DNA from 3 places in the Streptomyces sp. NPDC059201 genome. Region 3 is predicted to be linked to each of the others. Evidence: riboswitches for the same ligand, from Rfam matches in the RefSeq annotation. Region 3 holds a riboswitch; each other region holds the start of a gene.

The links. Region 3 has a riboswitch for thiamine pyrophosphate ahead of thiC (phosphomethylpyrimidine synthase ThiC). Riboswitches for the same ligand answer to the same signal wherever they lie in the genome.
Region 1: another riboswitch for thiamine pyrophosphate. It lies ahead of thiO (glycine oxidase ThiO); the one in region 3 lies ahead of thiC (phosphomethylpyrimidine synthase ThiC).
Region 2: another riboswitch for thiamine pyrophosphate. It lies ahead of ACFXMG_RS24905 (thiamine ABC transporter substrate binding subunit); the one in region 3 lies ahead of thiC (phosphomethylpyrimidine synthase ThiC).

The regions. Positions count from the first base shown of each region.
Region 1 covers NZ_JBHZBB010000002.1:731,799-734,054, forward strand. Annotated here, with positions in the region: gene thiS (sulfur carrier protein ThiS) at 1-12, opposite strand, end outside; gene thiO (glycine oxidase ThiO) at 9-1,193, opposite strand; TPP riboswitch at 1,191-1,303, opposite strand; gene ACFXMG_RS09150 (NAD(P)/FAD-dependent oxidoreductase) at 1,387-2,256, shown strand, end outside.
Region 2 covers NZ_JBHZBB010000008.1:106,473-108,728, reverse strand. Annotated here, with positions in the region: gene rlmN (23S rRNA (adenine(2503)-C(2))-methyltransferase RlmN) at 1-607, shown strand, start outside; TPP riboswitch at 637-746, shown strand; gene ACFXMG_RS24905 (thiamine ABC transporter substrate binding subunit) at 827-1,912, shown strand; gene ACFXMG_RS24900 (ABC transporter permease) at 1,951-2,256, shown strand, end outside.
Region 3 covers NZ_JBHZBB010000007.1:397,142-399,397, forward strand. Annotated here, with positions in the region: gene ACFXMG_RS24185 (YibE/F family protein) at 1-1,015, opposite strand, end outside; TPP riboswitch at 1,087-1,225, shown strand; gene thiC (phosphomethylpyrimidine synthase ThiC) at 1,220-2,256, shown strand, end outside.

The DNA of each region.
Region 1 (2,256 bases), on a different contig from region 3:
GGACACGTTCATACGGGCTGCTCCTGACGTACGGAGAGAGCGGTGGGGAAGCGGCGGGGGGAGAAGGGGCGCGCCTCGTCGGGCAGGAGGCCGGTGGTGAGCACCTCCGCCATGACGTCGCCGGTGACGGGGGTGAGGAGGACCCCGTTGCGGTAGTGGCCGGTGGCCAGGTGGAGGCCCGGGAGGGCGCTCGGGCCGAGCAGCGGCGCGTTGTCGGGGGAGCCGGGGCGCAGTCCGGCGAGGGTCTCGGTGAGCGGCAGCTCGGTCAGGCCCGGGACCAGCTCGTGGGCGTCGCGCAGCAGCTCGTACACCCCGCCCGCGGTCACCGTGGTGTCCCAGCCCAGCTCCTCGCTGGTGGCGCCGACGACCAGCTCGCCGTTCTCGCGCGGCACCAGGTAGACGTGGCTGCCGCGGACCACGGCCCGGACGGTGCGGGAGAGGAAGGGGGCGTACGGGGCGGGGATCCGCAGCCGCAGGGCCTGGCCCTTCACCGGGCGGACCGGCGGCAGGACGGCCGGCGGCACGCCCGCGAGGCGGCCGCTGAGGCTGCCCGCCGCGAGGACGGTCTGGCCCGCGGCGAGCTCGGTGCCGTCGGCGAGGACGACCCCGCGGGCCCGGTCGCCGGTCACGACGAGCCGCTCCGCGATGGCCCGGTGGAAGGCCACTCCGGCCCGCTCGCAGGCGGTGAGCAGCGCGGTGGCCAGCCGGCGCGGGTCGACCTGGTGGTCGCCGTCCACCCGCAGCCCGCCGCGCACGCCGGGCGCCAGCATGGGTTCGAGGCGGCGGCACTCGCGCCCGCTCAGCCATTCGGAGGCGAGCCCGCAGCGGGTCTGGAGGGCGTGCAGTTCGCGCAGGTGGGCCCGGTCGTCGGCGTCGAGCGCGACGGCGAGGGTGCCGCAGGCGCGGTAGCCGACGTCGAGGCCGGTGGCCTCCTCCAGCTCGGCGACGAACGCGGGGTAGCGCGCGGCGGAGGCGAGGTTGAGCCCGAGCAGGGTCTCCTCGCCGTAGTGCAGTTCGGTGACGGCGGCGAGCATGCCCGCCGCGACCCGGGCGGCGCCGCCGCCCGGGTCGGGGTCGACGACCGCGACGCTCAGCCCGCGCCGGGCCGCCCGCCAGGCCGTGACGAGGCCGATGATGCCCCCGCCGACCACGAGGACGTCGGTGCTCTGGAGCTTTCCTTCGGAAGAACGCATGGGCGTTCCGCCCCTCCCTTCGCCGGCATGACCCGGATCAGGTTCGTACGGTCGGAGGCCGGCCAGCCTCCCTCTCAGCCCGGTGCGTCCGGGCTCCCGCGAGTGGTGTGTGCCCGCCACCCTAGCCCCCGTCCGCGGAGCGCCACAGGGCACCTCTCTTTCTGACGGCACGTCAGATGCGTAAGGTGGACGGGTGAGCGAGCAGAAGCAGACCCAGCGGCACGTCGTGATCGTCGGCGCGGGCATGGCGGGCGTCCAGACCGCCGTCGCCCTGCGCGAGCAGGGCTTCGAGGGCCCCGTCACCCTCATCGGCGGCGAACCCCACCAGCCCTACGACCGGCCCCCGCTCTCCAAGGCCGTCCTCCTCGGCAAGGCCGAGCACTCCGCCTTCGACGTCGACTTCGAGTCCCTCGGCGTCGACCTCCGCCTCGGCCTCGACGTCACCGGACTGCGCCCCGCCGACCACGAGCTCGACACCGAGGCGGGCCCCGTCCCGTACGACACCCTCGTCCTCGCCACCGGCGCCCACCCGCTCACCCTCCCCGGCAGCGACGGCGTCCCCGGCGTCCACCTGCTGCGCACCCTCGACGACGCCGTCCGCCTCGGCCCCGTCCTGGCCGGCCGCGGAAGCGTCGTCGTGGTCGGCGCCGGCTGGATCGGCGCCGAGTTCGCCACCGCCGCCCGCGAGGCCGGCTGCGCCGTCACCGTCGTCGAGGCCGCCGCCCTCCCGCTCGCCGGAGCCCTGCCCGCCGAGGTCACCACCGCCATGGCCGGCTGGTACGCCGAGAGCGGCGCCGAACTCCTCACGCACGCGCGCGTGGCCACCGTCCGGCCCGGCACCGTCGTCCTCGCCGACGGCCGCGAACTGCCCGCCGACGCCGTCGTCGTCGGCATCGGCGCCCGCCCCGCCACCGACTGGCTCGCCGGCTCCGGCATCGCCCTCGACCCGAGCGGCGCCGTCACCGCCGACGACCGGCTGCGCACCTCCCTGCCCGACGTGTACGCCGTCGGCGACTGCGCCTCCTTCCCGTCCGCCCGCTACGACGAGCGGCTCCTCGTCCAC
Region 2 (2,256 bases), on a different contig from region 3:
GGTGCCGGGCGGTCCGGCGCGGCTGTCGAACATCGTCTTCATGGGGATGGGCGAGCCGCTCGCCAACTACAAGCGGGTCGTCGGCGCCATCCGGCGGCTGACCGACCCCGAGCCGGACGGTCTGGGCATCTCCCAGCGCGGGATCACCGTGTCCACGGTGGGTCTGGTGCCGGCGATGCTGCGCTTCGCCGACGAGGGCTTCAAGTGCCGGCTCGCGGTGTCGCTGCACGCGCCGGACGACGAGCTGCGGGACACGCTGGTGCCGGTGAACACGCGCTGGAAGGTGCGGGAGGTGCTGGACGCGGCGTGGGAGTACGCGGAGAAGTCCGGGCGCCGGATCTCCATCGAGTACGCCCTCATCCGGGACATCAACGACCAGGCGTGGCGCGGTGACCTGCTCGGCAAGCTGCTCAAGGGCAAGCGGGTGCACGTCAACCTGATCCCGCTGAACCCGACGCCGGGCTCGAAGTGGACGGCGTCCCGGCCGGAGGACGAGAAGGCGTTCGTCGACGCGATCGCCCGGCACGGTGTGCCGGTGACCGTCCGTGACACCCGGGGTCAGGAGATCGACGGTGCCTGTGGACAGCTCGCGGCCTCCGAGCGCTGACCTTGTACCCTGAGCTCGAACACACCTGCATATTCCGACAGGGGAGCGCCACAGCGCTGAGAGTGCGGTAACCGTAGACCGCAGACCCTCTGAACCTCGCCCAGGTCATTCTGGGTAGGGAGTTCGGTCGTAACTCGAGCTGTTGCGCCCTGCCCGCGTCCGGTCTCCGGTCGCGGGCGGGGCCGCGTCTCTTCCTGGTCCCACCCAGGAGGACAACACATGAACACCAAGAAGGCCGCCGCCGTCGCGCTGGCCGCGGCGCTCGGCATCACGAGCCTCGCCGCCTGCTCCACCGAGGACGTCCGCGACGCCGCGGGGAAGTCCGGTGCGCCGGTGCCGAAGACCGTGACCCTCGTGAGCCACGACTCGTTCAACGCCTCCAAGGAGGTGCTGGCGGAGTTCACGAAGCAGACCGGTTTCACCGTGAAGGTGCTGAAGGCCGGTGACGCGGGCGAGGCCGTCAACAAGGAGATCCTGACCAAGGGCTCCCCGCAGGGCGACGTCTTCTTCGGCGTCGACAACACGCTGCTCTCCCGCGCCGTGGAGAACGGCATCTTCGTGCCGTACGAGGCGAAGGGCCTGGACCGGATCCCGGACACCTTCAAGCTCGACAAGCGGGTGACGCCGGTCGACACCGGTGACATCTGCGTCAACTACGACAAGAAGTTCTTCGCGGACAGGAAGCTGGCGCCGCCGCAGACCTTCGACGACCTGGCGAAGCCGCAGTACAAGGACATGCTGGTGGTGGAGAACCCCGAGCGGTCCTCCCCGGGCCTCGGTTTCCTGCTCGGCACGGTCGCGAAGTACGGCGACGACGGCTGGCAGGACTACTGGAAGAAGCTGAAGGCGAACGGCGTGAAGACCGTCGACAGCTGGGAGCTCGCCTACAACCAGGAGTTCTCCGGCTCGGCCGGCGGCAAGGAGGCCAAGGGCGACCGCCCGCTGGTCGTCTCCTACGCCTCCAGCCCGCCGGTCGAGGTGCTGTACGCGGAGCCGCAGCCGAAGGAGGCGCCCACCGGGGTGTCCGCCGGCACCTGCTTCCGGCAGATCGAGTTCGCGGGGCTGCTGAACGGGGCGAAGAACCCCGAGGGCGGCAAGGCGCTGATCGACTTCCTGATCTCGAAGAAGTTCCAGGACGATATGCCGCTCCAGATGTTCGTCAACCCGGTGGCGAAGGACGCGACCCTGCCGGAGCTGTTCACCCAGCACGGTGTGGTCGTGGAGCAGCCGGAGACGATGGCTCCGGAGAAGATCGCCGAGAAGCGTGAGGCGTGGATCCAGCAGTGGTCGTCGCTCCTCAAGTGAGGCGTGACCGCCGGGGGAGCGCGGCGCGGCTGGGGCTGATGGCCCTGCCCGTCGCGTTCTTCGCGGTGTTCTTCGCCTGGCCCGTCGTGTCGATCGTCGAGCGCGGGCTGCGGCCCGCCGGCGCCTGGGACCTGGGCGTGATCGGGGCGACGCTGGGCCGGTCCGACATCCTCGACGTGCTCGGCTTCACCGTGTGGCAGGCGGCCGCCTCCACGGGGCTGACGCTGCTGGTGGCGCTGCCGGGGGCGTATGTCTTCGCCCGCTTCGCGTTCCCCGGGAAGGGGGTGCTGCGGGCGGTCGTGACCGTGCCGTTCGTGCTGCCGACGGTGCTGGTGGGGACGGCG
Region 3 (2,256 bases):
TGATCACACCGGCCAGCAGCAGGCCGGACATGTCGATCTCCGGGTAGAGGCCGTGGATGAGGCCGGTGTAGTCGTCGGTGTTGCCGCTGAGCGAGGCCCAGCCGATGAAGAAGGAGCCGAGCAGGCCGATCAGCAGCAGCGAGATCAGCGTGCCCAGCACGGCGACCGAGGTGCGGGCCGACAGACCGTGACACATGTAGAGCGCGAGCAGCATGATCGCGCTCGACCCGACCACGGCCACGACCAGCGGGTTCGAACCTTCGAGGATCGCGGGGAGGATGAAGAGGGTGAGCACCAGGAAGCTCACCGCGAGCGCGATCAGCGCCATCACGCCGCGCAGCCGTCCGACGAGGACGACCGCGAGCGCGAAGATGCCGGCGAGGACCGCCATCGGCACCTTGCGGTTCACGTCGGTCACCGAATACTGGAGGTCGGCCGGGGCGTCGGGGGCGTAGGCGACCACCACGCCCTGCCCCTCCTCCAGTTGGCGCGGAGCGTCCGGCTGCACGATCTCGGTGAACCGGCGGCCCTTGTCCGTACCGCTCGTGACCTCGATCGTCGCCCTCTCGCACTGCCCCTGCTGCCCGTTGACCGCCTCGCGGCCCTGCGGGGTGGTCGTGTCGCCGGTGGGCGGCACCTGCGCCGCGTTCACGTCCTTGCAGTCCACCTGCTCGACCGCGACGACCTTGCCCTGCTCGGTCTGCCGGTCGAAGCCGACCCCGGTCCGCTCGTGCGCCGCGGTGCCACCGGGCCAGAGCACCGCGAGACCCACGACCACGGCGGTGGCGAAGGGGATGAGGACGGCCGCGATGACCCTGCGCAGATGGCGGGAGACGGGCGCGGCGGGCCCGTGACTGTGGCTGTGGCCGTGGCCGTGCCCGGATCCGTGGCCGGACCCACCGGAGCGGTGACCGGCGGCGCCGTGGTCGTGACCAGCGCCGTTTCCGGGCTCGTTTCCGGGCTCGTGGCCGGGCTCGTGGCCATGCGGATCGGGGGACTGCTGCGAGGAAGTCACCGCCTGATCATCGCAAGAACGGCGGGGGCCCACTGTTCAGCACGCCCGGGAGGGCGCTAGCGTGGTGACACCTTTGCACACGCGGGAGCTCGGAGCACCGGGCTGAGAGGGCGCTGATCACCGTACGCGGACACGTACGGGAGGAGGCTGCGCCGACCGCCGAACCTGTTACCGGGTAATGCCGGCGTAGGGAGATTCGGTCTCATGACCATTCAGGACGCACGCACGCCTGCCTCCGACCAGAAGGACCCGAACGGCGCGCGCACGCCGGGCTGGCACAAGGGGTACGTCGAGGGCTCGCGCCCCGACCTCCGGGTGCCGGTCCGGCAGGTGCACCTCACCAACGGCAAGGACGTGACGCTGTACGACACGTCCGGTCCGTACACCGACCCCACCGTCGACACCGACGTCCGCCGGGGCCTGCTGCCGCTCCGCGAGAACTGGATCATCGCGCGCGGCGACACCGAGGAGTACGCGGGACGCCCGGTCCGCCCCGAGGACGACGGCATCAAGCACACCTCGCCGCGCGGCGGCGGGCTCAAGAACCTCGACGCGGTCTTCCCGGGCCGTCCGCGGCTGCCCCGCCGGGGCCGCGCCGGGCAGGCCGTGACCCAGCTCGCGTACGCCCGCCGGGGGGAGATCACCCCGGAGATGGAGTACGTGGCGATCCGGGAGAACGTTTCCCCCGAGGTCGTCCGCGAGGAGATCGCGGCGGGTCGCGCGGTGCTGCCGGCCAACGTCAACCACCCCGAGATCGAGCCGATGATCATCGGCAAGCGGTTCCTGGTGAAGGTCAACGCCAACATCGGCAACTCCGCGGTCACCTCCTCGATCGAGGAGGAGGTGGAGAAGATGACGTGGGCGACCCGCTGGGGCGCCGACACGGTCATGGACCTGTCCACCGGCCGCAACATCCACACCACCCGCGAGTGGGTGCTGCGCAACTCCCCCGTGCCCATCGGCACCGTGCCGCTCTACCAGGCCCTGGAGAAGGTAGACGGCAAGGCCGAGGAGCTGACCTGGGAGATCTACAAGGACACGGTCATCGAGCAGGCCGAGCAGGGCGTGGACTACATGACCGTGCACGCCGGCGTACTCCTGCCGTACGTGCCGCTCACCGCGCGCCGCAAGACCGGCATCGTCTCGCGCGGCGGCTCGATCATGGCCGCCTGGTGTCTCGCGCACCACAAGGAGAACTTCCTCTACACGAACTTCGAGGAGCTCTGCGAGATCCTCGCGGC